DNA from 3 places in the Priestia sp. SB1 genome. Region 1 is predicted to be linked to each of the others. Evidence: predicted binding sites of a transcription regulator. Region 1 holds the regulator's gene; each other region holds the start of a gene.

Region 1 (11,100 bases):
GTTTCATTTGCATCTGCAGGACGAACCACTGAAAGACCTGGCATTGCACGAAGTGATGGCAATTGTTCAATTGGCTCATGTGTTGGGCCGTCTTCTCCAACTGCGATACTGTCATGTGTGAATACATATGTTACAGGAAGCTTCATTAAAGCTGCTAAGCGAATTGCTGGGCGAAGATAATCAGAGAATACAAAGAATGTTCCTCCGAATACTTTTACACCGCCGTGTAGAGCCATACCGTTTAATGCAGCTCCCATTGCAAATTCACGTACACCGAACCAAATATTACGTCCGCTGTAATCAGCTGCAGTGAAGTCTTCTGAACCTTTAATCATTGTTTTATTTGACCCAGCTAAGTCAGCTGAACCGCCGAAGAATTGAGGTACAGCTTGTGCTACTGCGTTTAATACTTCTCCAGAAGAAGCACGGCTAGCTAGGCTTGAACCCGTTTCGTATGCTGGAAGCGTTTCTTCCCAGCCTTCCGGTAACTTTCCTTCTACTGCTAGTTCAAATTGACGACCTAGTTCAGGATATTTTTCTTTATACTGTGCAAATACATCGTTCCATTCGTTTTCTTTCTTTTGGCCATCTTCAGCAATTGTAGCTTTGAAGTGAGCATACACTTCTTCTGGCACATAGAAATCTTCTTCAAATGTCCATGCATAAGCTTCTTTTGTTAATTTTGTTTCATCGGAACCTAATGGAGAACCGTGCACGCCAGAAGTACCCGCGTGGTTTGGAGAACCAAATCCGATTGTTGTTTTTACTTCAATTAGCGTTGGGCGTGTTAAATCGCCTTTTGCTTCTTCAATTGCGTTTGCAATCGCTGTCAAGTCATTGCCGTCTTCAACACGAATTACTTGCCATCCGTAAGCCTTGAAACGATCTTCTACGTTCTCAGAGAACGAGCGATCTAAATCTCCGTCTAAAGAAATATCATTTGAATCGTATAAAACAACTAAGCGTCCTAATTTTAAGTGTGCCGCTAATGAAGCTGCTTCAGCAGATACACCTTCCATTAAGTCTCCGTCACCACAAATACCATACGTAAAGTGGTCTACAATTTCTAAACCTTCTTTGTTGTATGTTTCAGCTAAATGACGTTCTGCCATTGCTTTACCAACAGCCATTGCAATACCTTGTCCTAGTGGACCAGTTGTTGCATCAACACCTGCTGTATGACCGAACTCTGGATGACCTGGTGTTTTGCTTCCCCATTGACGGAAGTTTTTAAGGTCTTCAATTGATAAGTCATATCCAGCTAAATGAAGCAAGCTGTATAATAGTGCCGATCCGTGTCCTGCTGATAATACAAAGCGGTCACGGTTGAACCAGTTTGGATTCTTTGGATTGATGTTCATAAATTTTGTCCACAATGTATACGCCATTGGAGCAGCTCCCATTGGCATACCTGGGTGACCTGAATTTGCTTTCTCAATCGCATCGATTGATAAAGTACGAATTGTTGCAATCGAAAGATCTTCAATACGTTGTGTCATACTCTTCATTCCTTTCAAAACTATGTACATATGTTATCATACTAATGATTTGCTTATTTGTACAATACTTGAACCAAAAAAATTTCCACTTTTACAGTTTTTGTGTGCCTTATTAAAAATATACAAAAAACTAGAGGGAACTCTCCCTCTAGTTTTACTAGAACGTCTTAGTGAAGACGCTTCTTTTTGCTCTCTTTTAACTTCTTAGGCGTAACATCTTTACCTTCCTCGTCCACAACTTTAATCGTATGAAGGTGGTTTGTCATAGATTGTCGGAAAACTTTTAAATATTCCTGACGTAGCTCTTGCTGTTCTTTCGCTTCAGATTCTGTCAGACCTTCAGCCTTTGCCTTTTTTGAAAGAGCATTAATACGAGCAAGTTTATCTTTTGATAGCATATAAAACCTATCTCCTTATAATCAATAATTAAAATTACCGAACAGTTCCGGCAACATGTAGTCATCTTACTAAATCTCTTTCGTTTTATCAAGAGATTGAGCACTCTCTTGATACTCTTGATAGCGACGATGTACCGTTGCTTTTGAAATATTATAACCAAAACCTTTTAGCGTAACTGAAATTTCAGCAAAGGTTAAGCCGTTATGACGAAGGCGGACAATTTCTTCAATCGGCGCTTCTTTTTTTTCTCTTCCTGAGTTAACTCCTTGATTTTTTAAATTTTGCTGCGGACGATAACCGTTTTCTACGGCTCTTTTCATTCCTCTTTTAATTTTAGCGTTATGTAATTTCCGCTGATGCTCTTCCACTAAGCTAATAATATCTAACACCATCGAATCAGATTCTGAAAGCTGAAGCTGACCTTGATGACTAATCGTATAGATCGTAGCATTTTCTTTATGAAAAGCATGAAGAAGCGCGATTCGGGCATTTCCTCTGCCTAATCGCGTTTCGTCTTGAATGAGCAGCACAGATATTTTTTCTTCTTTCATTGTATGAAGAACATCCAATATACCCTCTCTGTCTACGTCATATCCGCTTGCTTTTTCCATTACGACTTTTTTTACGTTTAGATGGTGAAGATCAGCAAGCTTTTTTAATTCTTCTTGCTGGCGCTGTAAAGATGTTTCTTGGGTTTTTTTATCCGTACTTACACGGCAATAAATAATGGCGTCCACTTTTATCACGACCTTTTCGGCTTCTAACAATATTCAGGAACGGCCGTTACACACTACTGTTCAATTGCCACTTGATTATGTAACTCTTTTTTTAAAACAGGAATATATAATTTATCTCCAGGAGATAAAGACTGGGCAGTGTCTGAGTTTAGATCATTGACGTCTTCAACCCATTTGACAAATTCATTGGTGGTCAAATGATGGTGATTATGATACTTGTTGGACAAGTCCCAAAGCGTATCTCCTTTTGTAATAGTAACCGTTGAATATTTGTCTAAATCTACTTTATCCGCTCCTAAAACCAGCGTCAATACATATGTAAGTGCAGCGATAACTGCAAAAAAAATAGCGTAATGTTTCATAGAATGTAAGAATTGGTGCATATTATGATCCCCCTATCAGAATATATGTTCTTATTTTATTGAGAACATTTGTTTCTGTCAATGGAATTCTTCGAACTTATGTTTGTATATTGACACATCACGTGGTATAATTCACCTAAAGAATAGCTAAAATCGAGGTGAAAAATATGAAGCTATCAAAACGTCAACAAGACATACTAGATTTTATTAAGCACGAAGTAAAATTAAAAGGTTATCCGCCTTCTGTTCGTGAGATTGGGGAAGCGGTGGGATTAGCCTCTAGCTCCACTGTACACGGGCATTTAGCTCGTTTAGAAAGCAAAGGGTTAATTCGCAGAGATCCAACAAAACCAAGAGCAATCGAAGTTCTTCAACTAGACGAAGTAAACATCCCTAAAAGCAATGTCATTAATGTTCCTGTTATCGGTAAAGTAACAGCGGGTCTTCCTATAACAGCCGTTGAAAATGTGGAAGAATATTTCCCTCTTCCAGATAAATTCGTTTCTCCAGATGATCATGTATTTATGCTTGAAATTATGGGAGAAAGTATGATTGAAGCAGGTATTCTAGATGGCGATATGGTAATCGTACGTCAGCAGCAAACTGCTAATAACGGAGATATTGTGGTCGCTATGACCGAGGACAACGAAGCAACGGTAAAACGTTTCTTTAAAGAAGAAAATTTCGTTCGTTTACAGCCTGAAAATTCAACGATGGCGCCTATTATTCTTCGCCACGTAACGATTTTAGGAAAAGTCACTGGTGTATATCGCACGATTCACTAATTACACACTGTATGTAAAACCAACTAATCATGATGTTAGTTGGTTTTTTACGTTTGTTTTCTAAAAAAATTGGCATATTATAAATGATACGTCGAATCATTACAGGCAGGTAGAGCGGTTTTTATAAAGCCTGTTTTACCTTTTACTTTCTGTCTGCATTTTTTCGACTCTCAAAAAAAATACAACCGACTATAAGAAGGATGTAGTTTATGACCAATACACCAAGGAAAACAGAACCATTTCAAACTATTATGCCTACCAAAGCAATGAACATGTTTCTTTTTCCTTTTTCCTTTGATCGAAAAAATAAAGAGCAGCTTGTTCATGCACTAGAAGCAAATATGTTTGAGTTTTTTTCCATTCAAAACAAACATGTAGAAAAAGAATACTACGGAGAACAGTATTACGTATCTCATGATAGCTTGGATCAATATTTTCTTCCTTACATTGAATGTATTCTATTTCCTGATTCGTGCGAAAAAGAAGGCTTGCTTCGATTTTCAAAAAAAATAGACCATACCGTTACGCTACAAACTTCCTCCACCACCGTGTCTAGCAACGTGCTGTCTGTGGATGTTTTTTTATGTCCTTTTGAAATTGGCGTCATGACCATTCGCACTGAGATGAGTCATAATCATTACACCTATGATGACATTTTAGAATTCATGAATCATTTTCGTGTATTAGAACCGAAGCTTGCTGAAGAGCATGGATCCACCATTACCTATGAACATCATCGCTATAGCAAAGTACAGGATTATATTTTTTCACAGCTCGCGCCATTTTTGAACGAACACATCAAAAAAGAAGCGACGCGTGAACAGCACGTCGGGAGTCTTCCTTATTTTATCGATGAACGGATGTTTGTATTAAGTTATGTAACGGTAAATCAAGAGCAAGAAATTAACTCCACAACTTTATTTCGTACTGGGCAGCTAAATAGCTATACGCCTGACGGGAAACCGTTTATCTCTGCACACAACCATGAGTATATTAAAACGTATAATACCAAACACGTGTATTCCAGATGGGCTCCTGAAACCTATTACGTTATAACAGACCATGTGTTTTCGTGTATTTCTAAATCGACAGACTCTAAAACGGATCAGCTTTTGATGAATCATCTATTTGGCCAGCATTACTATAATTTATTTTTGCATTTTTTCTATAAAATCGTGTTGCTAAAACTATCCTATGAGTATTCTCAGCTCACGTTTCATAAAAATTCAGAGGGCATCGAGCGACTAATTCGCTCTATTACTGTATTTTCAGGTAAATATTTATTTTTAGAAATTAGCTCTCGCACGGAAGGTCAAGAGTTTTCTGAGCTCTTTAAAAAAATCTTCCACATCAATTCTCTTTATCAAGAAGTCAAAGAAACCCTTGGTACTTTGTATCAAAATCAAGAGAAAATCGCGGCCAAGCGTCACAATTACTTATTATTAATTTTAACGATTTATACCGTTCTTTCCGGTATTTACGGAATGAATTTAGTTATTAGCAAGCTAAAGGGAAACATCAATTGGGATAGTATGAAGCAGTTTTCTATCTTTGAATATATCGCTTTAATAGTAGCTTTATCAGGAATTCTGATCAGCATTAGTCTCGGAGTGAGTTCCCTATGGAATTTATTAAAAGATCGATTTAAAACATAAAAGCTGTTCCCATCAGAAAACACATGATAAAAAAGAAGAGATTGAGACATAACTAAATCAAGCGAGTCTAAAGGGAAACAAATGAAATAAATAAGCTAGCAGGGATTGCTTGTGACACCTCTGTTGATTTCCGTGCAAGACTTCGCTTTCCGCGGGCGGCCGGTGAGCCTCCTCGTCGCTTGCGCTCCTGCGGGGTCTCACCCCTTCCGCTTTTCCCGCAGGAGTCTTCGTCTTGCCCTCCAATCAACTGCTGGAAAGAACTAAACAAATGAAACCTACGTTCACCATAAAAAACGAACCATCAAACATGATGATTAATGGTTCGTTTTTCCCTTCGACTAAAATCCTTTTTTTCCAACCTCTTTTATCTATTACTAAATCACTGTCTACTCCGCTGAACCTTTTATTACACGTTGTGCCGCTGTTGTAATTTCAGAACAATCTAATATTATACTCTATAAGAAAAATATATACAAAATAATAAAATATGGTATCATAGGGTAGGAATTTTGTACCTTATCTTTGAAATAATTTGCAGGAGGTAATATGCTTAACTCATTTTTATCCAAAAGCCTGATTCTTTTATGTGTCATGATTCTTACATGGTCTCTATGGGGCAGTTATAGTGCGATGACAAATTCATTGGACTTAAAAGGCTTGGCTTTAAGTAATTCATTTATTATTGAAGGAATATGTATCACTTTCCTTGTCATTTTTCTAATAGCTATTGCAAGTAGATACATGAACAAAACTGTTTTTTTTATTTCACTGATTGTTTTGACCTTAGGTGTTCGATTAGCATGGATGCTTTCTGTTCAAACACCTGTAAAATCTGACTTTCTTGTCATGCTAGATGCCGCACGTAATATCGCAAAAGGAAATTATGAATTTAACCAAAGCGTTTATTTCACTACATGGGTATATCAGCTAGGCTTTTCATTCTATGAATCTATTGTTATTCGCTGTTTTGGAGATAGCATTTTCACATTAAAATTGTTAAATATTTTTTATTCTACTGGAACCGTTATTTTTATTTATCTAATTGGCGCTAAAGTATTTAACGAACTTGCTGGGAGAATGGCAGCTTTCCTATATGCGTTCTACATTCCGAACATTCTCTACAGCTCAGTGTTAACCAATCAGCATTTAGCTACTTTTTTATTTTATGCAGCTTTTTACCTTATTATAAAAAGATTTGCTCATAACAAGTTTAGCTGGCTTTATATTGGTCTTCTATTGTCGTTAGGAAATTTAATGCGCCCTCTGGGACCCATTATTATCGTTGCTGTTTTCATTTATTTCATCTTGCAAATTCTTCAACCTTACATTGAAGCGAAGGATGCTGCTGAGTTAAAAACTCGTCGAAAGAAAATAGGAAAAAACCTCGTAGGCGTACTGGCTACTTTTTTTATTGCAAATGCGCTGATCAACTACTCTTTTGTAGCGAGCGGTATTTCTAAATATCCTTTAAGTAACAGAGATCCTTTATGGAAATTCGTTATTGGCTTTAATTATGAAACAAGCGGTTCTTATTCTTCAGAGGATGCTAGTCGTTTTATGGGTATGCCAATTGGAGAAAAACGAGCTGAAGCAGAAAAAGAAGTAATTAAAGAGCGAGTAGCAGATAAAGAGCAACTTTTAGATCTCTTTCACATTAAATTCCTGAATATGTGGGGAGGAACGGATGCATCTACATTTTGGAGTATTTCATTAACTCCTCAAGAAGATGTACCTTTTAATAAAGAGAAATTAATTAGTGCTGCTCAAAGTTATGAAAGAATCATTTACGTTTCAACTACTATTCTTTCCATTATTGGACTTATATGTTTATTCCTGAAGAAGCAGGATAAATATCCGTATACACTGTTTTTATTACTAATCATAGGATACGTTCTTATTCACTTGCTTATTGAAATTCAAACTCGCTATCGATTCTTTATTTTTCCAAGCTTTATGCTGCTCGAAGGGTTTGGTATTTCAGTGATTCTATCTTATTTACTAGTACGGTTTACTAAAAATAAGCCACAGGCAAAATGTGAAGAGATAAATTAAATGGAAGGGATTATGCAACCGTGATAAAATTCCTGAAATTCGGATTCGTAGGTATAATGAATACCCTGCTCACTATTATCAGTTACTTAGCACTCATTCATTTTGATATGAATTATATATTGGCTAACGTACTATCCTATTTCATTGGCGTCATAAACAGCTACTATTGGAACAAATCGTGGGTGTTTCAAGCAACTGTACATAAATGGATGTTAGCTCAATTTTTCATCGTAAACCTTATTACTTTAGCAATTAATACATCTTGCTTATTCCTTCTTGTACACTATACACCTGCTAATCCGATAATTGGACAACTGTTGTCTACTTGTATAGGAATGTTTTTTAATTTTTTTCTTAATAAAATATGGACGTTTAAGCACACAAACAATCACTCGATAGGAGGTAAAGCATGAAAGAACTAATTTCAATCGTGGTACCTATGTATTTTGAAGAAGAAGTAGCTAATGAATGCTATAATCGCTTGCTTTCCGTCATGCATGAAAATCACATTAACTATGAATTCATTTTCGTCAATGACGGCAGTACAGACCGAACAATTGAAATCTTAAAGGACGTAGCAGCTATGGATTCTAACGTAAAAATTATTGATTTTGCCCGTAATTTCGGGCACCAAACTGCCGTCACAGCAGGTATTGACTATGCTCAAGGTGATGCTATCGTAATTATTGATGCTGACTTACAGGATCCGCCTGAAATGATTCCTGAATTAATTGCTAAATGGCAGCAAGGCTATGAAATTGTATACGCAAAGCGCAAGAAGCGAAGCGGAGAGACCTTTTTTAAATTGACAACGGCTAAGTATTTTTATCGCTTTTTAAATTATATGTCCGATATTGAAATCCCAAAAGACACGGGAGATTTTCGTATTATCGACCGAAAAGTTGCGGACGTATTCAAAAAAATGACTGAACGCAATCGTTTCGTAAGAGGAATGATGTCTTGGATCGGCTTCAGGCAAACATATGTAGAATATGAGCGCGATGAGCGTTTTGCTGGTGAAACAAAATATCCTTTAAAAAAGATGATCAAGTTTGCTTCAGATGGAATTATTGGGTTTTCAACGAAACCTTTACGTTTAGTAATGGTTATTGGCTTGTTATCAGTTTTTGTATCACTTCTCGTTTTAAGTTATTCGATTGTTGTTTGGCTGATAGGTGAAAATATTCAGCCTGGCTGGACTTCGATTATGGTAGCTATCACTTTCTTTAGCGGTATTCAGCTACTTGGTTTAGGTCTAGTGGGACAATACATCGCAAGAATTTACGATGAAAGTAAAAATAGACCTATTTACGTTGTACGTGAAACTATTAACTTTTCTGCGGCTTCAACAGATTCTCAAAACGTGCGTGAAAAAGTATATAGCTAAAAAAACAAGGAAGAAAACAACTGTTTTCTTCCTTGTTTTTTATTCTTTTTGAAGCTGTAAATCGCTTGTCACCCAGTCAGGAATTCCATCATCTTCATCAAATTCAATAATGACATCCGTTATTCCTTTTTCCTGTAAAATACGATTTTCCAGACGATCTTTAATATCATCCGCTTCTGCTACTGTTAAAGAAGGATCAATTTCTACTTTTAATTCAACGTGAAGCTCTTCTCCTTCTTTCATCACCATTAACGTTTGAATATCACGCACTTGTACATCTTGCATAACAATGGCACCAATTTTCATTTCCATTTCTTTATCTGCTTCACCAAGCGCTCCGGCAGCGTTATCTAAAAATACTCGTCCTACTACAAAAAACATCATAAGACCAATTAGCATAGAAGCAATTCCTTCAGCTTGATGAAAAGGCGTAAATCGCGAAATAAAAACGGCGATTAAAGCCAATACGCCTCCTCCAGTGGCTACCAGATCTTCCATAAAAACAAGCTTAGTTGCTGGCTTTGCTTTCTTTAGATGAACAAAGCTTTGCGTAAAAACATTGACCTCTGCAGTATTCATTCCGACATCGTGCAAAATTTCTTTCATTGCCTTAAAGAGGACAAACATCTCAAGTAATACCGAGATGCCAAGTACTGCAATATTTAAAATAAAGCCTGAAGACTTCGTCGGATGAAGAATATGATGATACCCTTCTTTAATCGTTTCAAATGCCATAATTCCTACTACAAGAACCGCCCCTAATAAAACGAGATTAACCAATCGTCCAAATCCGTTTGGAAATCGTTTGGTCGGAGCTTTTTTGCTTAATGCTGAACCTATAAAAACAAAGAACTGATTTGCTGCGTCTCCTAAGCTGTGCATCGTTTCAGCAAACATCGCTACATTTCCCGTTAAAGCAAAAGCAATCCCTTTAATAATGGATATAATGGTATTAACTATAGCGGCCATCATGGCCGATTTATTTCCTTTTCGCAATAACTTAATTAATTCACTCATGCAATCCCTCCGTTTGTGCCTTTGATGAGATTCAATTATGGTTAGTGTATGTGAATTTAAAAATTAAAAACCTCCAACATATAAGTTGGAGGTTTTTAGTCATGTTTCATTATTTTTTAAAACGATAAGGTACCGTTGTAACGATTACGTTTTTACGGTAAAGCAAATGTGCTTTTAACAGCAGACTGGACTGATTATGAAGGATGTTTTGCCAGCTTTTTTTCGTGATGAACTGCGGAATAACAACCGTAATAGCCATATTATTTTCCCGGGCTTTTTCTTCAGCCATATCGATGAATCGAAACAGCGGACGCACAAGACTGCGGTATTGAGAGTGAAACGTAACAATACGAATATCAGGCTGCCACTTTTCCCACTTCTCTTCCATTCTCTTTTCACTTTCTCGGTCAAAAGCAACGTGCACCGCAATAACGGTATCACCAATCGTTCTTGCATAGTTCAATGAATTTTCCACTACCTTTGTCATTCCTGCTACAGGAACAATGACCACACTTCCTTCAAGCTTTCCAATCTTTTCTCCTTGCTTAATACGAAGCTGCTCTCCTACCGCTTCATAATGCGTATGAATGCGATGAAAAATATAAACGATAACCGGTAAGAAAACGAGCACGGACCATACTTGTGAAAACTTCGTTGTAAACAAAATGATTAGCACCGTTAAGGTAATGAGGGCACCAATTAAGTTAATGGTTAGCTTTCCTTGCCAGCCGGCCGGCTTTTCTCTAAGCCATTTGACAATCATGCCTGTTTGAGAAAGCGTAAATGGAATGAACACTCCAACTGCATAAAGAGGAATTAATTGTTCCGTCGCTCCTTTAAAAGCGACAAGTAAGACAATAGAAGCAATTCCAAGGGTCACAATTCCATTTGAATAGCCTAGTCGATCGCCGCGAATTTGAAACATTCTTGGCATGTATTTATCAGACGATAAGTTTACGGCAAGCAAAGGGAAAGCTGAAAAACCTGTATTCGCCGCTAGCACTAAAATCAGAGCTGTGGTGCCTTGAATAAAATAATAAAACCCATTTCGTCCAAATACACTCGATGCAATTTGTGATACAACCGTTTCATCTGCTTTTGGAGAAATGCCAAGCCAATAAGCTAAAAACGTGATGCCAGAAAATAAAACGGCTAAAATACCGCCCATCAGCATTAATGTATGAACAGCATTTTTTGCACCTGGATC
Region 2 (11,100 bases), on a different contig from region 1:
TTGTATAGAGACAATAATTTAAGCGTAGAAAAAGTCTTTACATTCAAATGATAAAGAATACATCGTCGGTAAAAGTAGACATTTTAGTTACCATAATATTTTTTATCAATAAAAGTACCAAAAGCCCTTTAAGGGCTTTTATGGTTAACGAAGTTATTATGTACCTTGTACCTCGGTTTTTAGGGTTAAACATTCCTTACAAAAATAAAAATAGATAATCATTTCTCCCAAGAAAAGGTCCACCACGGATACAAGATCTACTTCAAAATCATGAGTGATACTGGAAACATATTGCATGTCATGGTTACAGGTTGGACAGCTTATATCATTTGGATTTTCCACGTATAGAGGCGCTCCCAACACTCTACATATATACTCCTGACCAAATAAGTCAAATGCATCATAGTAGGCGTCTTCATTGACTGGTATATCTTCTCCTAACATATTAATAAGTTTGAATTTCGTATAAGGAAGAGGAACAGGTATTTTATCTTCTTCGTCTTGAATCCATTTTTCCTTATCATTTTGGCTTAAAACAGTAATATTTTTTGTTGTTGGATTTAATTGAAATAATTGAGGCTCCCATACAGTAGAACAATTTAAGCATGATATTAAAGGTAATTCCTCAAGTTTAGAAGTTCTTAGTTTACTTAATCTATCATCCTTTAGATCAAAACATAAAATCTGATGTAAATCTTCGCCACATAACTGACATTTTGGTACATTCCATTCTTGTCCTCCGAAACGATGATTATAAACACCACTACCTTCAATAGCTCTAAAGCCTTTATGACCCTTCCAATGCTGTCCATAAGGTTCATTTATCATGATAAGTCCTCACTTTTATATAATTGGTAACTTTATTATAACCCAATATAAATTATGTTTAATAAGTTCTATAAGATATAGATTTTCACTTAGGTCAGGCAAGTGGGTACTCTAACGAGCGCTGCCTGCCCGACTATATTATAAATTTATACACCATTCACAACTTAGAATATATAATTAAGTTAATTATTGTATGAGGGAGTTACTATTATGAAGAAGTACAAGAAAATGTTAGTGGGGTTCAATAATAAAGATTTAAATTGTTATGCTAGCCGTGGAGATTGGCTTTATCTTGCTAATAAGAAAGATACAAAAAAGGGGCTTTTTCGTTTACCAAATTATCTTTATTTCTTCGTTTCTTTAAATAGTAAACGTATGCCTTCGGAATTTGGAGTTGTAAAAACCATTGAAGGATATGTTACAGCAGAAGATCTTGCTAGGCTTGATTATGAAAGCAGAAAAATAGACATTTCACTCATAAATGAGGAAATTTTAAAAGAATATGAAGAATTTCTCGAAAAGATAAATGCTAAGCCAGAGCATACTCCTATGGGGGCCACATGGTTAGAAACGATATTCCCTACAAAAACAAAAAAATTAAGAGTACATAAAAAATTCTTTACTGGCATGTCTAAAGAGGAGAAAAAATCCGTATTTGAATTTGATATTAGAGATATATCTGAATGAACAAGCGCTGATTTTATAGTCAATATTTGTTCCATTAAAATAATTGATTTTTTGTTGAAAGGTGGCGCTTTTTTGAATCATTTTTTTGTTAGATTAATCCCAAATGGATACTACGATTATGAAGAAAATGAAGCACTTCCAGCACATGAGTTGATTCTCCGTCCACTGCTCTTGTGTGCCAAAGAATGCTATGTGTATGGTCTTAAAAAAGATACAGAATTATTTCAACAGTGTACCGATATACTTTCTTTTACTCGTAACAAGTACAAACTAGATTTAAAAAAGGAAGTCATCAAAGGATATGAACAATTTTGGAATGCAACAGGATGGCAGAGAGGTTCAATTCTAATCTTTCTAGAGTCAGAAAAGCTTAAGAAGCTAAACATTTTCACTTCCTGTTATGATCCTAGTATTTGGGAAAATCCTAATTCAGGAGAAAGTGCTGCAGCTATTAGATTTTGTAAAGATGTAGTTACGAAAGAAAAACTAGTCGGCCTTTGCTTTTCAGCCTCTAACGGTATTGAATATATGAAGGTTTATGCGGAGAGCGATATATTAAAAGAATTATATGAATGTGCGTTAGTACAGGTACTGTCTTCAAGATCAGATTCTATATATACACAAAAAAAACGTAGAAAATTACCTGGACAGTAAGTATCAATCATTAACTTTTATTATCTAGATGGTATTTATGGAAAGGAAGAAACGTAATGAATATCTTTGATTGCTTGGAAGAACTACAAGCAGAATTGTTTGAGAAATCATACGAAGAAATAGAAGCTAAGTATTATGAATTATGCTCTACTCAAGTGGAAGGTAATGAAGCAGAACGGATTCATAATATAAATTTAGATACTTTTCAAATGCAAGTAAAGAGTAGCCTTCAAGAAGCTGTGCATATAGTAAATGAACAGACTGCAAGAGCCATTTATTTTGAATATGATATGGATAATGGTTGGGAAAGTACATTTTTTATTTGCGATGGATACAGTAGTCTCATTGAAGAAGATGATGACTGGGCTAGTGATTGGATAGACGAAATTGAAGGGCATAGTAACAAAGAGTTTGCTCAGATTTATCAAGAGAACGGTTTTGATGCTACGGAAAAAGCAAAGATTATAACGCTATTTTTAATTGTAAGAACGCTTGTAGCTTTTGCGAAAGCTGTAAAAAACATAAAAGTTGATGTTCCTTTATGTGTAGGATTTCACGATCAAGATCCAATCATGCGAATTAAAGAGTAGCTAGTGAGAAATCCACCATGGCAACACAAATAACTCATTATATATGGAAGCTGTAGAAAAGTTATATTGAATAGGGGATTATTAAAATGTTAAAAATAAAAAACTTTCATTTGCTAACTAGTCTTTCACCAGATTTTTCTTTTTTAGATATAAAATATATTATAGAAGTAAGGTACTTTACAGAGTATAGAAACAGTTTATTGTTTGATGAAGAGAACAAAACTAATTTACATATAGTCTTTCTTTTAAAAACTAAAGGTGCTCATACCTTTCAGGAAGTTAGTATGAATTTTTATAGCGTAGGAAATTTCAAACTATACGCGAGTGGGGGAGCTTTACAGTTATCTATATTAGAGATAATAGATCTTCGTGATAGAGGTTGGGAAAATATTAGATTTCAAGTACGTGATGTAGAGGATCAAGATATCGATTTTTATTGTAACAGTATCGAAGTTTTAGGTGTTAAGGAATCACCAATTATTGATAACGAATACTTTAGATAGTTATTCAAAAAGAGAAGGATTTTTTTTAGAACCCCTCTCTTTTTGCTAATTGTTATAAGGACCCATTGTGTTAATAATAAGATTATATACTTTATGAAGAGATATGGATTTCCTTTGTCCAACTGCTTGTTTTTGATTTAATAGTAATTAATTGATTGCTTTCCCATTTCAAACTCCCTAAGAACCTAGCGTACACAACCTCATTTCCGACTTCTTCTACTAATAGTTGATTAATTATTCTTAATCCTTTTTCATCATAAACCTCGCACCATAATTGAAAGCCTGAACACCTGTGGATTCCCTTTAACATTGCCAAAAGCTTTCGATTAGGGCTTTTTTTAGGCGTTTTTGCAACTAAAAAAACAGCCTCATAATTTTGTTTAACTATTTCTTCTAAAGACTCTTCTACATATTTCTCTATAGTTGTTAAGGAAAATGAAGAGTAATTTTCTAAGCACGGGACGATATAACTCCTAACAATGTGACAAAATGCTTCGTATTTTTCTTCAATAGACTCTAACTCTATAAATAACATATAGTCATCTGGAAGAAATACTTCAATATCTCGGATAGCCATCTCCTCTGAGTATGACACTTCCTTATTAGGATTGGCTAAGCAATAGACAGTAATACTATTTATTTCATCTATTTTAAAGCCGATTTCCTTTAATTTTTTACAGAAAATCAATTCAAAAATTCTAAGTTCATGTAAGTTGTTGTAATGTTTTTTAGGCCTTTTTTTTGCCCAATCTATAATATGAATATTAAACATTTAAATGGTATCCCTTCTTGTTTATGAATACGACTAGAATGTTACTTAGCTTAACTACTATTTTAAACCTTAATTTTAGAAATACTACTGAGAATCGTGATTATAGCAGCTAAATCTATATAGGATATACACATTTAACATTTGTTGTTATTCTACTTATAAACAAATTTTTGTTCTAAAGGAATTATCTATAATGAATCTTGAAAAAACCTGTAAAAATAGGGAAGTATTTTGCAGGAGGTAGTTGTAATTGGCTTTTAGTAGCAACCCCAGGCGATAATATCGCCATTTGGTGTCCTGATGATTTTGAATAAGTACTAGATTACTTGGTATAGAAGGGAGAATGATAGATATTGCTGGCACTACATTTATATGATTTAACAATTATAGATGATGAATGGGGAGAGAATCATAACGATTTTTACGTCAAATTAGAAGCTGACATTGGAATAAAAGGACATAAAAGCCCAATAGAAGTATTTTCAATATATGTTACGAGCCCCTGTAGACTAAGTTCAATGCTAAAAGACCAAGAAATCGAAACAGGCAGAGGCTTATTTATTATGAATGATTTTAATATTAAGGCTGTAGAAGATCGACTTAAGAAATTACTCCTACATTGCAGCAGACAAAGTTGGGAAGAATGCTTACTTGCAGTTAGTCGATACGCTATTAGAGAGTATGAATCGTAAAGTTTGGGATTCCTTTTACGAAGACTAAGGTTAAGTTAACAGGATTATTTTACATATATATTCAAAGGAGGCAGAGAATGAATTTAGATCAATTAATTAAGTTAGGGGCTCCTTATTTTCATATAGCTGTAGGAGATACAACATCATTATCTAACTTACAGGTTCAAGCTAGGGAATTAAATAAGACAGAATTCAAAGTAATTAGGGGAAAAAAGTGTAGGAATATCACAGGTCTAATGGATGAATGGGCTGCTGCGCTTCAATTCCCAGATTATTTTGGAGAAAATTGGGCTGCTTTTGACGAATGTTTAAATGATCTAGATTGGCTTCCTGCAGATAAATACATCTTATTCATTATGGACGCACATCTCATTTTTAAAGGGAAGAAGAAAACCTTTGAAATTTTAATCGATATTTTTAAAAATACTATTCAAGAATGGACGGAAGGTAGATATTATGATTCTTTTCCTACGGAACCAACTCCTTTTCATATTATTTTTCAATGTAGTGATATACATAAGGAGATATTTCAAAAAAGACTTGTTAATGCAGGAATAAAGCTGGTAAATATCTTTCAACTAGAAAAGCAGGATAAAGCATTACAGAATTTCCAAAGAGCACATCAATTTTGTAAGAATAATAAGGAGAATTTAGTACAAGATCAAATATGCGGCTGTTTTTACTGTTTGAAAATGTTTGATTCGATGGAAATTGAAGAATGGATTGACACTGACGATGATACAGCTATCTGTCCTTACTGCGGGATTGATTCTGTAATAGGTTACAGTTCTGGATTCCCCATTACCCAAGAATTCTTAAGGGGAATGAAGGCATATTGGTTTTAAACAAGGGGGTACGTAGATGGATAGTTTATTGGATTTACGGATTGAATTAATCACAGGACAAAAATTAGCTATGCAAGGGTCTTATCAAAGAAGAGCTCCCTCAAAAAAGGCCATTCCTCATCTTTTAGTAGCAAGAAAAGGTTTAAAGAATTATGTTAAACAGCACCCTACCAATGCTTTAGCTTGGCAATTGCTATCGGAGGCTGAAGAATATCTATTAAATTATAACGAGGCCTTAACGGCACTTCAGAATGCCCTATCTCTTGACGAAAAAGATAAAAAGTTATTAAAAAGATTAGCTATGCTAAAAGAATACGGAAACCAATGGAAAGAGCTTGGAATAACATCAGAGCAATTAAAATCGTTAGAAATATACCTACAAGAAAAATTAGAATCATATGGTTGTAATCATACATTAATTTATACCAGAGAGTGGTTGGATATAAACGTGTTAAGAAGCAAAAAGTCTAAGTTAGTAAAGGCCTTACAAAACCATGGTGGTTTTTGTGATTGTGAAGTTCTTATGAATGTGATCGATTAGGTTAAAGTACTACTGAAAGTCTTTATTTTACTAACTTTAATAAATATCTATTTCGAAAAGGTGAAACGAATGTTTGAAAGTCAGCCAACAAACAAAGATTTGATAAATAAGCTAGAAGATGTTCTCAAAGGAGAGATATCTAGAGAGCAATTTAATATATGGGCCTAAAAATGGGTTCAAAATCTAGATAATAGAAGTAATCTTTCCTTAAATGAGAATCAATTACATGAATACTTTATTTTCTTATTAGGCATCGATTTAGAGATTGAACCCGATATATATTTCTACGACAATAGACAAATTCAAGAATGGATTGAGAAAATAAAACATGGTATTCAATTATCTTAATAAAGATATAAGTACTATCAGAAAAGAGATGCAATAATGAATCAAATTAAAATTGAAGGTAAACAGGGCTTTATTCAAATTAAGTCAGAAAAGAAATATGAGTTTTCCAATAAAAAAAGTCATTTCGGAGGTTATGATATTGAAGGAACGGTTGAAATAAAGACTGGGAATTACTATGTATTAGGAGAATTGTGGTTCACTACAAACGATATGTATGAATTTTATCAAGCATTAAACAAATGCTATAATACCCTTCAAGGCACAGCCACTTTTATAAACTACGAAACGTCTCTTCAAATAGAATTTGAATTTAATAATCTAGGTCAAGTCGTTATCCACGGTTATTATAGAGAGAAGCCTTATTTGGAGAACGTACTGCAGTTTGAAATAGAAAGTGATCAAAGCTTTATCTTAGCTACGTTAAATGAATTAAAAACATTTTTGAGTCAATATAGGGATATTAGCTGAGATAATTAATAAAAAAAAGGAAATCCAAGGTAGGGTAAAGTACCTTGGTGTTTTTATTTCTCACAATCTTTCCTACATTAACTAAGAGTGTATATACAATAAATTGTTTTAAAGAGATCAATGATAACACAGCTTTCGGCTATCCTATAAAAAGCAAAAGTTCGTAAAGGTATACATTTACGGACTTTTCTTTTATGTAATAAATCTATCATTTTTATTGTTCGTTTAAGTCAAAAAACAAATTGCGAACGTGCACTTGAATTCAATAACTTTTACGAACGTTTTTTTGCAGAATAAGAGAGATCTTTACAGAGTAAACGTAAAAATGAAATTTATAGTGCCAAAATGAGGGTGCTATGTAAATAATAAAAAAATTCATACCTATTATAGGTATGAACCTTTTTAAAATATAATTAGTTTCCAATAGATATTTTTTATAATAGAACCAATCCAGCTACTAATAAAACAGCACCAAGCATAATACGGAACCCTGAAGAAGAGACCGGATCCGTTACTATATCCGATGCTACTGCTAAAAAAGCTAAAGTTTTCTTAGTCTTTCCTTTTGTGTTTTTATCTTTTACAACTATTAAAATTCCTGAGATTAATAGATACAAACCAATTAATAAAACTAATATAGGTATGAAAATCCTTTCCACCTGCTTTTATGTATTATAGTGTATTTATTTTCTATGCTTTTTATAATTTAACTTAACCTTCCGATAAACCATATTTCGTCGCAGTTCTCATATTCATATTCAGCACCAATCGGTTTATAGCCTTTAACGCTTAATCCTTCAGGTATGTTTATCTTCCACTTATTTTCAAGATTTTGGGTTTGGTGTAAACGTATAAAAGGTGCTTCATCTATCTCTGTACTAAAAAAACCTTCATAGAAGCTATCCATCCCTTTTTTAGTAAATAAAATTAGGATAACAGAATCGTCCAAATCGGATGAATTAAAGCTACAAAATATGCGATATTCCTTTTGCGTTTCCGTTCGTATGTCAAGAAGATATTGTATTTTATTAACAATCTTCTGTACAAAATATCTTTTTACGTTAATTGGAACATTCTTTGAATGGGTAAAAAACATACTAAAAGGAATATGAAGAGAGGTATATCCTTTATAATTTGGATCTTTATTATTCTGTACAGGTAGAGAATCAATTTGTTCATTAAGATATTTTGAAAAAGTACGAAGCCTTCTTCCTAAGCCTCTTACTTTCTTTTTTGAATAACAATTCTGGTTCCATTGATTCATGTATTGATTTTCCTCCAATTAATCTTTTTCTCAGTTTCCATGTTAAATTTATAAACTCTGTCTATAACATTACCTAGACAGACTTAATTTTATATTAATTTTTGCATATTCACATATTTTTTTAGTGAATATGCACCTTAAAATCCAAAAAAAGTTTTTTGGTTCCGATAATCAAACTTATGGTAACTAAACTAGAAAATAAAAAGCCTGGATCTCCTTAGATACAGGCTTTTTCTCAACTCTGTTGTTTAAGTAGAAAAAAGTACTTACTTTAAATTCAAGGTTACTTTCTTATTTAGATATGGAGATGTAAAAGTTACTGTTTGTTCATTTCCCCATTGTGCATCATGAGCTCCTAAAACATTTAAATCGCTCATATCCGTATTTCGTGTCATAACATGAAGAGGTTCTTGATTTATTCGTTTTTTCACCAAAGGGAATTCCGTTTGTTTATAAAAATTATAGTAATGATTAGTTTCTCCAAGACTCCAATTAGAATAACCAATAATAAGTTTTTGGGTATTCTTAGGGGAACTTAGATCATAATAGTCAACTTTATTAGTATAAAAGAACGTGAACCACCCAACGATTGCTATAGGTACAATAAAAAACGGCCCAATTACTCCCCAAAAAACTTTAGACTCTTTTGTTTTGCTAACGGTTATAAGGACTATGTATAAATAGATAAAGTGTAGAACAAATATCAGAAAATATATCGAAACCTTTGAAGAGAAAACGTATAGGCTCTTTAGTGCTAAAAGATAAAAGAATAGATCTATAGGAAGAAGGATGATAGCTAACATTTTTAGTATACTCTTATTATTTTTATACTTCATTGACTACGAACCCTCCTCCTTTTAATTTAGAAATGTTAAATATCGCTGCTATTAATATCAAGTGAGTAGCTACGAGGTATATAATTTTGGACTTTTCCAGGTGAGTTAAATAGATCACTCTTACTGAATATCGTAAATCCAACCTCTTCCACATCCACAAATGTATCGACTTTATCTATATCGACATTTTTAAATTCTATAGGTTTATTCCATTGTCTCGAAGGAATTAAATCCTGCTCTACAATACCTTCTCCGTAGAAAATGAATATACTCAGCCCATTATTAACTAATTCTTCTGCTAATCCACTAACATGGCTCAATTTTTCTTCAGAATCAACTTTAATAATAGCACCATCTAATGAATGCTCATAAAAAGGAATTTTATTTTTAATCAATGTTTCTTTTCCATGTCCAGAGAGCATTGAGTCTAAAACAAAAAAAACAGGTAAACCAAACATTTTTCGAACTAAAGAGATGATTAGATCATGATTAATGTCCCTAATCCCTACAGTAATAGATACAAATTTATCTTCTGGAAAGTCAAAACTATCAATTATACTTTGGTCTGAATATTGCACAAAATATTCTTTTTTCAACATTTATCCCCCTTTAGGGTTTAGTCTTTTTGAACTCTTACTATTACGTTATGTAGTAGTTACTTCTGTTAATGTAACAATAAATTCTATGCAAGTGATAGCAATAATCGGGAAAAATTTAGAATTTCCATTGAATAAAGAACGTTTGTTCGCATATAATAGAGAACAAACGTTCTTTATCTAAGGAGTTCTTTCAATGGATTATGCCCAGCTACCAAACAGAGTCATTATATGCATCGACATGAAAGCATTTTTTGCTTCAGTTTCTTCTGTCATACGGGGGTTAGATCCGCTGAAAACAAAGCTTGCGGTGGTAGGAGATATCAAACGGTCTGGATCGGTTGTGTTAGCTGCCACACCTTTATTAAAGAAAAAAGGAATCAAAACAGGAAGTCGTCTTTTCGACATTCCTAAAAGAAAAGATATCCATGTCGTGAATCCATCTATGGAGAGGTATATCAAAGCTTCGAACTATATTTCTAGTTTGGTGTTACAGTATGTGGCTCCTGAAGATTTTCATGCGTACAGCATTGATGAGTTGTTTATTGATGCGACAGCTTCGTTGCATTTATTCGCTAAAACACCAGAAGAATTAGCTCATAAAATCATCAACGAGATTTACCGTAAGACACGGCTGACAGCTACCGCAGGCATCGGTCCCAATCTCTTACTGGCAAAAGTGAGCTTAGATCATGAGGCTAAGAATAGCCCAACAGGAGTTGCGTATTGGCGATATGAGGATATTCCCTTTAAACTGTGGTCCATTCATCCGATGAAGGATTTCTGGGGAATTTCGTCTGCTACGGAAAGACGCTTACAACGGTTAGGCATTCACACCATCAAAGAACTCGCTCTTTCTTCAAAGGAGATGTTACAAAAAGAATTTGGCATTCTGGGTGAAGAGTTGCATCAACACGCGAATGGGATTGATTACAGTCGCATTTCTGATGTGTACATTCCTAGCTCTCGTTCATTTGGAAAAAGTCAGATTCTATTCCATGATTATACAAACCGAAAAGAAGTGGAGTTATTGCTGTTGGAGCTATTAGACGATGTATGTTTTCGTTTACGCATGCATCAAGTAGTGGCTCAGACTGTTCATTTATCCATTGGTTACAGCAAACGAACAGGTGGAGGCTTCTCAAGACAAAAGAAAATGAGGAGAGCTTCGAATTTAAGCCAAGATATCTTTCCGTATTGTTTAACCATCTTACATACACATGATAGCGGAATGCCGATTCGTTCCATTGGGATTTCCTTGGCGAACACACGCATTCAAGAAGAAGAACAAATGAGCTTATTTGAGGATATTAATCAGCGGGAAAAAGCCTATGCACTTGCAAAAACGATCGATGACATTCGTCTTCGTTATGGAAAGAATAGCGTTCTACGGGCCTCAAGCTATCTCGATCATTCAACGGCTCGTTATCGAAACGGCCTTCTAGGAGGTCATAAAGCATAAAGGAGGAAGCTGCT
Region 3 (11,100 bases), on a different contig from region 1:
AATTTTCACTTCTTCTCTATCCGCTACAATTTGTGTTTCTTGATCGTTACGCATTAAACAATCAATAGGTTTAATTCTTTTTCCTTTACCAGGAACATCACTAACAGTGAACGAAAGACCTTTTTCAATAAAATTCTTAAAGTACTTACCAATATAAATTTCCATTTGATTAGCATATGTAGTTGCGCTAGGATCAAATCGATCACAATCAGCTATACGAATGACTGTACCTGATCTTTTACCTCTTCCTAATTTACTAAGGAAAAAATTCGCTTCATCTTCAGTAGCTTCTCGGATTTCTGCTTCAAACTTATTTTTTTCTTCCATCTTATCTACATCAAATTCTGCATACATTACAATTCCACTTTTAGCTGTCATTGTAAAAATCTCAAATTTTCTACTTAAACTTAGAGCGGCAGTTTTCCATCCCATACCATACTTACCAAGTTCGTCAATTCCACCCTTGGACAATTCAGCTAATGTTAGAGAAGCTTTCAATGCATCTGTTGACATTCCCATACCATCGTCAACTACTAATAGGTTTTTCTTTCCCTGATCGCTAATATAAGCATACAAATCAATTTCCCTGGCATTTGCATCTACTGCATTATCTAGCAATTCTGCTGTGGCTGCTTTAATATCAAAACCAGTGTTTCTTAAAACCGTAAAAATTCTTACACTGGGAGTTATATCTACAGTATTACTATGTTGTTCCTTCAATTAGGTCACCTATCCAATCATTTCTTATTACATCTATCTTTTTTACTATTTAATTGTTTTTTTCTTAAAAAAAATAATTAAATTCTAAATATCTTGATTTATAAAAAACCCCAAAAAGTAAAAAACCCATTTATTTTTTTTGGGCGAAATATATAAAGGGTCACAACTCTATCTACTATTTTTAAACTAAACTTCTTTATTTGTAAAGATAAAATTACAATAACAGCTACAAGTTTTTAATTTCCGTAATATAGCCATACTGTTATTAGCAAATATATAAATATTTTGAATTAATGTTAAAAAGTTTGAAAGGTGCAATTAAGGTACGGTACTTTTCCTTTCTTTTTAGAAAAAGGTGCAACGGAGGTACGGTACTTTCCTTTCTTTTTAGAAAAAGGTGCAATTAAGGTACGGTACTTTCCCTCTCTTTTTTTAGAAAAAGGTGCAATTAAGGTACGGTACTTTCCCTCTCTTTTTTTAGAAAAAGGTGCAACGGAGGTACGGTACTTTCCCTCTCTTTTTAGAAAAAGGTGCAACGGAGGTACGGTACTTTCCCTCTCTTTTTAGAAAAAGGTGCAATTAAGGTACGGTACTTTCCTTTCTTTTTAGAAAAAGGTGCAATTAAGGTACGGTACTTTCCCTCTCTTTTTAGAAAAAGGTGCAACGGAGATACGGTACTATTTTCTCATTTAACTTGTGGATTCCACATTTTTCTTTTAAACTATAGGCAAGTAATTCAAGGAGGTTGTACCAATGAGTGTATTCTCAGATAAAGTAAAGGATTTTGCAGCCGAACTTATTCAAAATGATAAGAAGGATGACGAAGCAACATTTTTAGAAGCAGCTAAAAGAATAGAAGCAATGCGCAAATTTAAACTTAATGATTTTAAAGATGCAAAAGATCTTCTGCAGGAAGAAGAGTTAAAACTATATAAACAAAAAGAAAAGAACGGAAAAGTCATTGAAAAATCAGTCATTGAAACTATTGAAACAGCCGTAAAATTAGTCGAAAAAGCTAGAGAGCTTAGGCGTGTTAACAGTCGATTAACAAGTAAGGTTGATACTAACATTTTAAACGCCACTCCTTTTTATCCAGGCAGAAGTAAAAAATTAATTGATCAAGGGAAAAAGCAAGGCTATATAACGTTTGAGCAGGAAGGAGTTAGAAAACTAACTTATCACAATGATATGGGACTTCTTTTAACGCTAAATGATGCGAAGACACTCTTTGCTTTATTCGCTCTATGGGACGACCAAGGACAAAATAGTTGGCTTTCATTCACTGAGTATCAATTGCTAGACAAAATGAATATGGGGTATGGTGGCCGCCAATATCAAATGTTGAGGGACTCACTTGAAAAACTAAGAAATACTTCTGTTGTCTTTCAAGATGCATACGATATTAAAACAGGAACAAGATATGTTACAGAACGTTTTAATCTTATTATTGCTGATAGAGAATTTGTTGATGAAGATCAGAGCGGAAGAGTTAGATCAAGAAAATACGAAATTCAATTTTCTCCACACATATATGAGTCCATTGAGAACGGATATTATTCTCTAATCAGTCTAGCCTTATGGGATGAACTTAGAACAGATACTAGCAAGGCAATTTATTCTATGATAAGTGGAATAGGTAATATGGCGAACAAAGAAGAATACATTAGAGAAGACCAAACTTATCTACTTCCAATCAATGTCGTCTACAAACAATTAAAGTTGGAATCACCAAAACCAGTCCGAAACAAAGAAGTTGTAGAAAGAGCTTGCGAAGATTTAGTAAATGCAGAAGTCATAGAAAAGTTTTACTTTATGGGTTCAGAAAAAGGAAATAGAGTCCATTCTTTAGTTATTAAACCATCTGAATGGTTAATTAATATCCTTTCAAAAACCAAACAAAAACCGCTTATAAACGGTGAACAATTAAACTTACCACTTAATTAAACGCTACAATTCGTAGCGTTTTTTATTTTCTAAAAAAAATTTTAATTTTTTTTTTAGTGTAAACAGGCATCTAGGGTACGATACTTTCATCTAAACAGGCATCTAGGGTACGATACCCCTTTTTTTCACAAACAGGCATCTAGGGTACGATACTTTTTGTCCAAACAGGCATCTAGGGTACGATACCCTCCTTTTTCGTAAACAGGCATCTAGGGTACGATACTTTTTGTCCAAACAGGCATCTAGGGTACGATATCAAACTATTTACTTAATTAATTTACTTTTAAAGTAAATTAACTACATCTTTTGTTAAAAAACTAATGATATCAACACTTTTTCAGAACGTTACTATTTTTTTTGATATCGTCCTTCTCACCTTATATTTAAAACAGGCATCTAGGGTACGATATTTTCTAATAAAACAGGCATCTAGGGTACGATACCCCTTTTTTTCACAAACAGGCATCTAGGGTACGATACTTTTTGTTCAAACGGGCATCTAGGGTACGATACCCTCCTTTTTCGTAAACAGGCATCTAGGGTACGTGTGTTCAATTAAAACAGGCATCTAGGGTACGATAAACAGGCATCTAGGGTACGATATTTTATATTTTCTTGTCTTTGGGTATTATCTTCTTATACCAAAAAATTTAGCGAAAGGAGTAAAACAAATATGATTTTTGAAGAAACGTATCATTTTTTATTACATAATGTATCGTCTAAAGAATTCGATGTTTGTCTTGTCTCCTTGCTAAATGTTGATTGGGATGGAGTCATTCAAATCTCCCCTACTCAAACTTCGAATTGTGTAGGTACTAAAAGAAAATATATGAAGGAAATGATTAAAAGACTTTCTTCTTCCAAACGTCAAAATGTATTCATTCCTGACGAAACAGAGGAAGGAACTAAATATCGTTTCACTTTAGGCCCTACTCGCAACCTTGGATTTAATAAACATACTGACAAGTACTGCAAGAAGTATTCGTTCTTTTACACTGAAGCATTTCGTTCGTTACCTCTTAATGCAAAACGCCTACTCTTAATGGCCGCTTTTCGTATGTCTACTTTAAAATCCGAAAAAGTAATGTTTAAATATCACGAAATTGTGCCCAATACTAAGAATCAGGGCAATCGCTTCTTTACTAAGTCACGTTTAGAAGACTCTATTCGCGCTATTAAGGACTCTGATCTTAATAACGTGGTTTCTATTAATTTGGAAAATAATCCATATTCTTATACAGAAAACCATACTGATGCCATCGTTTTTTCTTTTAAAAAAGGAACACTTAATGATTTTCTTGAAAACCAAACAGAAAGAGACCTTTTACGTAAACATATCTATCAAGCTGGTTTCCCAGAATACATAAACGACGAACTTTGCAAGGAAATTGAAGGTGTTGGTATGTCCCTATACAAGTCCCTTTTAAAGATCGAAAAACAAAAATCAATGAAACAAGGGGTTATTAGTGGTGCCAAAGACGAGCTTTTAAAACTAGCACGCTTTATTTACAACGCAGCTATTAAGAAGCTTTCTTTAGCATTCCATTCTAAACCTGAACTATTAGCGAACCCTAAGCAAGCCTCAGCCTACTTTAGTACGCTTATTTGCGATGAAGTTACGCAAGAAATGAAAAACTACGTTCACCAAGGCGAAAGCATTAAAAGTTTGTTGAATAACGAGTTCTTACATAAAGAAGTTTCTACTCAAGCGCTTGGTGAAGAAGTAGGTTTTATTGAAGTTTACGAGCACATCCAGCCGATTCGAGAAAAATATAACAGAGTGGCACATATCAGCGATGTTTTAAGCATCTGGTATGAAAAATGGGTTATTTCACGTTATGACGCTCTTGCCAAAGATGTAGAAGTATTACAAACGGCTTCAAGCGAAGAAGTTGAAAAAGTTAAGAAAAAGCGTAATTGGACTAGCCTACAGTGTGCTTTAGACAGCTTACGTTCACTTAAAGCTCGTACATACGAACAATTAGATAAGCTTACAGACCAAGTAAAATCCTATGGGAATAAAGCATTGTTTACAAATGGATCTATTGCTTTATTTGAAACTGAAAAGCAATCGCTCAAGGATTATTTTTCCTTTCAGCAAGAACATAGGCAAAATTTAACTGATGTAAGCGCATAGGCAAACACTGACCTTCTGGTGAGTGGGCTTTAGCGTTTCAGTTTTTATATAAGCTACCTTTCCCTTTAATTAAAAGAGATTTTTTTATGTCATTTCTCTCTAAAATAACGATTTTCAGACAAAAAAAGCCATTAGGCTTATTTTTTTTACTGAAATATTGGCTGTGAATTGTTAAAAAAGTTATGTAAATTGTTTTTAAATAACAGTGAAATATTATTTTTATTATGTAATTAGTTAATATTTATTTGTTATTTGCCAAACATTCCTGTTAAAAGATAAGAACTAATTGCAAATAGCTTTCTCGTTCTTCTCGTTGTTTTTAAACCGAGCTAGAAATCCTTTAACAGCAAGCTTTATAAGTACTAAGTTATTAATGGTTCTAAATAAAGGTTCTAAATTATTGTACTGAAAGAATGTACTAAATATACTTATTAATTAAGGTACTAAGAGCTTTTCAGCTCACATTCAAAATAATGAATAAAAACTATGTCTAATTTTTTTCACTTTTTTTATAACTTAGGTAACCTATTTCCATATTTTTTTCACAATAAACAACATTATTTGACTAAATGCAACTTAAACACATTTTATGTGTGATATCGTAAAAGCTAATATAGCGCACAGAGCGTTGTTGCGTATATTGTATGTTAAACAGTGAAAATCTGTAGAACTTAAATATAGTTGCATACATTATTTAAGCTAACTGAGTATGGGTAGTTTAACCACAAAACATCTTATATATGTATTCAGGATTTTACTGCATATGCACAAGGTTTAAAAGCCCCTTGCAGGCTTTAATTAAAAACGCACACAAAATACCCTTAGAACATCAAAAGCATAGTCAGATGAACTAAATATACTACTGAGATCTACCAGCACTAGTTGGTCTCTGCAAAATCCACCACATCTAAAAATTCTGCAATAAATACCCGCTAGTAAGCTTCCCCTCCCTAAAGATACTGCTGTATTCAATTCCTATATAGATACCTTCTTAAACAACCAGTTAGCTTACAAGCACTGGTAAATGAATAGGTGTAGAACATAATCATCCCAAAGGTTTGTTCAATACTTATTAAGGTGGTTCAATTATTTTTAGGAATACGAGAGATATCATAAAGAGCGTTATTTAATATAAAAGCATAAACAGGCATCTAGGGTACGATACTTCTAGTCTATAAAACTACAAACAGGCATCTAAGGTACGATACTCTGCTCTATAAAACTACAAACAGGCATCTAGGGTACGATACTTTTTGTCCAAACAGGCATCTAGGGTACGATACTTTCAGTCTATAAAACTGTAAACAGGCATCTAGGGTACGATACTTTTGTAAAAAAACCGTAGTTTATACGGTTTTTTAATTAGCCAATCATTAAGTAGTTTTTAGGATTGTATCCTTGTTCCCTTGTAGGTAGTTAATATATCTTGCCGCGACAAACAAGAAATCTGATAAGCGGTTAACATACTGTAGAGACAGAGGGTTTACTACATCAATAATGCTTACAATTGTTCTTTCAGATCTTCTACAAATAGTACGAGCAACGTGGAAAGATGCAGCAGCTTCTACTCCTCCAGGTAAAATAAACGAAGCAAGTTCTGGTACACACGCAGTCCACTCGTCAATTTTCTTTTCTAGAAATCGAATGTCACTTTCCTCTAAACGCCACTTCACTTCATCTGCAGCAGGCGTAGATAAATCAGCTCCTACATAAAACAATTTCGTTTGAACCGTATGAAACGTTTCTCTAATGTCTTTTTCTAGTTCCGCATCCCTTAAAGATAATTGACTGAGAGCCAGACCAATAAATGAATTTAATTCATCAACAGTCCCATAACAATCAACCCGAATATCAGCTTTTGAAATCCTCTTACCATTAACTAAAGATGTTGTACCCTTATCACCTGTTTTAGTATAAATCTTTGACAAATTAACCACTCCCCTTTCCCTTATATATTAAGGGTTAATTGGTTCTTTACCTGAAAAAACTAAAAATAATGAGAGATAATACAGTATAGAACCCTTCCCTTTTTTTATATAGCTCTTTCATAGCGAAAGGAGTTTGATTTAAAATAAGAACAAATGTTCTGTGGAGGGTTTGAAATGAAAAATGAGTTTAAAGGTAAAGAGATAAACGATAGAGGAATGAGGAAATGGAGACCTTTTGCATCCATACCAGAACAATACATAGGATTAAAGAAAGTTTTTGATGAACTAAACAAAGTAGAAAAGCCACTCCTATCTGAGGAACAACAGGAAGAGATTAACGAAGCTTTAGGGGAAGCATTGCACAGTCGTAGAACAATTCAATTAACACATTATAAGAACGGCCATTGCGACACTGAACCTGGAGAGATAGTTGCTGTAGATGTTAACAGTAAAACCTTTATGTTTATAGACTTATTTGGTTTTAAAAACAAAATGGAATTAGAAAATATTGTGGCTATTACATTTGAATGACTAAAACAAAAAACACATAGGAACCCTTTAGTTACAAGGTGCTTCTATGTGTTTTGTTATCTGTAGCAATATGCTCAATATATTCATTAAAGAATTGCACCCTTGCTTTAAAGGCGTTTTGAATTTCCGGATCTTGTACTATTTCTTGTTTAAAATATCCAAGTAGCCATTTTTCATATAATTCTTCAGTAGAATTCCCAAACCGCATCGCTATTTCAATTGCATTGTTTTTGTAATACTCTAATCCATTCCTTAGTAGGCTTTGTAATTCCTTATCTGTCCAATTTCCACCGATGTGAAATGGTATAAATTCTATTCCCTCTTTGTAACTATATTTAATATCAATATCAAGCCCTCTTCCAGTAATTTCATTAAAGCTTTTTTCTAACTCTGCAGGAAGAAAAGAGTGATTGGTAAAGAATTCATTTTCTTTATAGTATCTTTTAAGAGCTTCTTCTACGGTAGATTCCTGAAAATTAATTTTCGTTTTTTTAACATAATCCTCAAATTTTAGACTCTTAGCGGAATAAATACACCATAAATCCACTTCCATTTTTATTGTTTGATTTAATTTTAGTGCTTGCTCCATCCATATATGTTTTTTTATCTTATGCACGTTTAAAACACCTCCAGAAAAAGCTTTCCCACTTGAAACACACCGCTTTAAAGAAACAACTTTATTCGTTCATCTAAAATTATTTTCACGCGTATCCACTCTTTCTAATCTAGAAAAAAGGCGTTTAAACAAACATTTGTTTAAACGCCTTTTTACATTATGTATTTAGCGGCTTATTACTTCTTAGCTACTAAATCTTTAGCTACAGTTACTACGTTATCTACTGTAAAAACAAAGTAGTTTAATACTTCAGATCCTGGACCAGATGCACCAAATGTATCAATACCTACAATTGCTCCATCTAAACCAACGTAACGCTCCCAGCCTAAAGTTGTTCCCATTTCAATTGCTACACGTTTTTTCACTGATCTTGGTAGAATTGATTCTTTATATTCTTTAGGTTGTTTCTCAAATAACTCCCAGCTTGGCATAGCTACTACTCGAACGCCTTTTAAGCCTTGTTTAATTAGCTCCTCACGCGCCTTAACCGCAAGTTCCACCTCAGAACCCGTAGCAATTAAGATAACCTCTGGAGTGCCTTCTGCTTCTTTTAAGACGTATGCGCCTTTAGATAAAGCTTCTACATTCCCTTTAGTCTCTTCAAACACTTCTAAGTTTTGGCGAGATAAAACTAATGCTACTGGCTCATCTTTCTTGCTTAATGAATAAGCCCAAGCTGAAGCTGTTTCGTTTGCATCACTAGGACGAATAACTGTTAAACCAGGGATTGCACGTAAGTTTGCTAATTGTTCAACAGGCTCGTGTGTAGGACCGTCTTCCCCTACTGCAATTGAATCGTGAGTGAACACATAGGTTACCGGTAACTTTTGAATTGAAGCTAAACGAATAGCTGGACGTAAGTAGTCATTAAATACGAAGAATGTTCCACCAAAAGGTTTCACGCCTCCGTGTAATGCCATACCATTTAACGCAGCTCCCATAGCGTGCTCACGTACTCCGAAGTAAACGTTACGTTGATCGTAACCTTCGACAGCGAATTTACCTGCACCTTTAATATCTGTAATTGTTGAACCAGATAAGTCTGCAGAACCACCGAACAAGTAAGGTACTTTTTCAGCAAAGAAGTTAATCGCACTACCTGAAGCATTACGAGTTGAAACTTTTGTGCCTGTTTCGAAAGTAGCTACTTCTTTCTCATCAAACTCTAAGCGGATAGCTTTTTCTAATTCCTCAGCTAATTCAGGGAAATCTTTTTTGTAAGAAGCGAATTGTTTATTCCAATCTTCTTCTTTCTCTGCACCTTTGTCCGCTAAGTTAGCAAAATGTTCTTTTACTTCTGCAGGTACAAAGAACTTTTCATCATAGTTCCAGCCATAAGCTTGTTTAGTAGCTTTCGCTTCTTCTTCGCCTAATGGGTTACCGTGAGCTTTGCTAGTACCAGCTACTTTAGGGCTACCAAAACCAATTGTAGTTCGCACTTCAATGATAGTTGGTTGCGTAGTATTTTTCTTCGCTTCAGCAATCGCTTTTTCAATTGCAGCTAAATCATTACCATCTTCCACTTTTAAATATTGCCAATTAGATGATTCAAAACGTTTCTTCACATCTTCACTGAATGACAAGTTTAACTCACCATCTAATGAGATATTATTAGAATCGTATAACACGATTAAGCGGTCTAGTTTCATATGACCAGCCATAGAAGCTGCTTCATATGCTACACCTTCCATTAAACAACCGTCACCAACTAAAGCATATGTATAGTGATCAACTACGTTATGACCTTTTTTGTTGTAACGTGCACGTAGGTGCTCTTCAGCCATAGCCATACCAACTGCTGTTGAAATACCTTGACCAAGAGGACCGGTAGTAGCTTCTACACCATCTGTATGACCGAACTCTGGATGGCCAGGAGTTTTGCTATTTAATTTACGGAATGACTTAACATCTTCTAATGATAAGTTATGGCCAGTTAAGTGCAATAAGCTATAAAGTAACATTGAACCGTGCCCTGCTGATAAAACAAAACGATCACGATTGAACCATTTTGAATTTTTAGGATTATGGTTTAAATGTTTACTGAATAATGTATATGCCATTGGCGCTGCGCCCATTGGAAGCCCCGGATGTCCAGAGTTAGCTTCGTTAATAGCATCAATAGATAATGTACGAATTGTATTTACTGCTAATTGTTCTATGTTTTTTGTCATAATATATATCGGCTTCATTCTTGTAAATGTTGCCGTTTACACCTCCTTGCAAATCAATGCAAATAAAAGTATGGAACACAGTGATTCTATTCCATAGATAAATTGTAAGACAATGGTTACTTACCATTAAAATTTATCTTTTTTATACTAGTCCTAATTTATCTTTTTCTCCACTATAAGTTCCGCTTTTTTATCTGTAATAGAAGACACGACAAAAAAACTCTATATCTCCCCTTTTTTTGTATAATCTCATAACCATATAATTCACTCTATAATTTAAATACTTATTAGTTAGGAGTCACTAATCAATGAAAAAAGTTATTGCAACGGTTACTCTAGGAGCTGCTTTAGTTGGATTATCTGCTTGCTCTTTAGGTAGCGACAATCTTGTAGAAACAAAATCAGGTAATATTACTAAAGATGATCTCTATAACAAAATGGTAGATACGAGCGGAGCAACTGCATTAGAGCAACTTATTGAAGAAAAGGTTTTACGTAACAATTACTCTGTTACTGACAAGGAAATAGAAGCAGAACTAAAAACGGTGAAAAAGCAATTCTCTTCCGATGAAGAATTTAAGTCAGCATTAGAAAGTAGCGGCATTAAAAATGAAGCAGCTCTTAAGAAACAAATTGAGCTATCTCTTATTCAACAAAAAGCTGTTACTGCCGGTGTAGATAAGAGCGAGAAGAAACTGAAAGCTTACTACGAAAAGCACAAAGAGGAGTTTGAAACTGCTAAAGCTTCCCATATTCTTGTTCAAGATGAAAAGGCTGCTAACGAAATTAAGAAAAAACTTGATGAAGGCGGAGACTTCTCAAAACTTGCTAAAGAATATTCTATTGATACAGCTACAGCCTCTAACGGTGGCGATCTAGGTGAGTTTAAACGTGGGGATATGGTAACTGAGTTCTCTGACGCAGCATTCTCTATTAAACTTAATACAATTAGCGATGTAATTAAAACTGATTATGGCTACCACATTATTAAAGTAACAGAGCGTAAACAGAAAACATATGAGCAAGCTAAAGATCAGGTGGAAAAAGCTTATC

What was found. Region 1 encodes LexA, which represses DNA repair genes until DNA is damaged. Its sites were predicted from a motif close to CGAACATATGTTCG; they were not measured.
Region 2: the regulator LexA is predicted to act here: its motif matches at 9,763-9,776, upstream of WKH56_RS27965 (Y-family DNA polymerase).
Region 3: the regulator LexA is predicted to act here: its motif matches at 6,876-6,889, upstream of WKH56_RS06380 (YolD-like family protein).

The regions. Positions count from the first base shown of each region.
Region 1 covers NZ_JBBJSS010000001.1:210,895-221,994, forward strand. Annotated here, with positions in the region: gene tkt (transketolase) at 1-1,499, opposite strand, end outside; gene WKH56_RS01110 (DUF896 domain-containing protein) at 1,667-1,897, opposite strand; gene WKH56_RS01115 (YneB family resolvase-like protein) at 1,967-2,635, opposite strand; gene yneA (cell division suppressor protein YneA) at 2,689-3,018, opposite strand; gene lexA (transcriptional repressor LexA) at 3,165-3,782, shown strand; gene WKH56_RS01130 (magnesium transporter CorA family protein) at 3,992-5,437, shown strand; gene WKH56_RS01135 (hypothetical protein) at 5,505-5,684, opposite strand; gene WKH56_RS01140 (ArnT family glycosyltransferase) at 5,984-7,489, shown strand; gene WKH56_RS01145 (GtrA family protein) at 7,510-7,902, shown strand; gene WKH56_RS01150 (glycosyltransferase family 2 protein) at 7,899-8,876, shown strand; gene WKH56_RS01155 (cation diffusion facilitator family transporter) at 8,916-9,893, opposite strand; gene WKH56_RS01160 (APC family permease) at 10,003-11,100, opposite strand, start outside.
Region 2 covers NZ_JBBJSS010000009.1:21,708-32,807, forward strand. Annotated here, with positions in the region: gene WKH56_RS27885 (hypothetical protein) at 1-51, shown strand, start outside; gene WKH56_RS27890 (hypothetical protein) at 157-828, opposite strand; gene WKH56_RS27895 (hypothetical protein) at 1,039-1,515, shown strand; gene WKH56_RS27900 (hypothetical protein) at 1,588-2,169, shown strand; gene WKH56_RS27905 (hypothetical protein) at 2,226-2,759, shown strand; gene WKH56_RS27910 (hypothetical protein) at 2,846-3,262, shown strand; gene WKH56_RS27915 (hypothetical protein) at 3,354-4,034, opposite strand; gene WKH56_RS27920 (Imm8 family immunity protein) at 4,388-4,726, shown strand; partial or broken gene WKH56_RS27925 (barstar family protein) at 4,804-5,160, shown strand; gene WKH56_RS27930 (cytoplasmic protein) at 5,296-5,571, shown strand; gene WKH56_RS27935 (DUF2695 domain-containing protein) at 5,588-6,112, shown strand; gene WKH56_RS27940 (WapI family immunity protein) at 6,497-6,928, shown strand; gene WKH56_RS27945 (hypothetical protein) at 7,363-7,587, opposite strand; gene WKH56_RS27950 (DUF3916 domain-containing protein) at 7,635-8,192, opposite strand; gene WKH56_RS27955 (hypothetical protein) at 8,459-9,028, opposite strand; gene WKH56_RS27960 (hypothetical protein) at 9,064-9,624, opposite strand; gene WKH56_RS27965 (Y-family DNA polymerase) at 9,821-11,086, shown strand.
Region 3 covers NZ_JBBJSS010000002.1:196,353-207,452, reverse strand. Annotated here, with positions in the region: gene WKH56_RS06400 (ATP-binding protein) at 1-720, opposite strand, end outside; gene WKH56_RS06395 (replication initiator protein A) at 1,474-2,664, shown strand; gene WKH56_RS06390 (hypothetical protein) at 3,338-4,801, shown strand; gene WKH56_RS06385 (cob(I)yrinic acid a,c-diamide adenosyltransferase) at 6,175-6,738, opposite strand; gene WKH56_RS06380 (YolD-like family protein) at 6,904-7,260, shown strand; gene WKH56_RS06375 (hypothetical protein) at 7,292-7,876, opposite strand; gene tkt (transketolase) at 8,053-10,047, opposite strand; gene WKH56_RS06365 (peptidylprolyl isomerase) at 10,356-11,100, shown strand, end outside.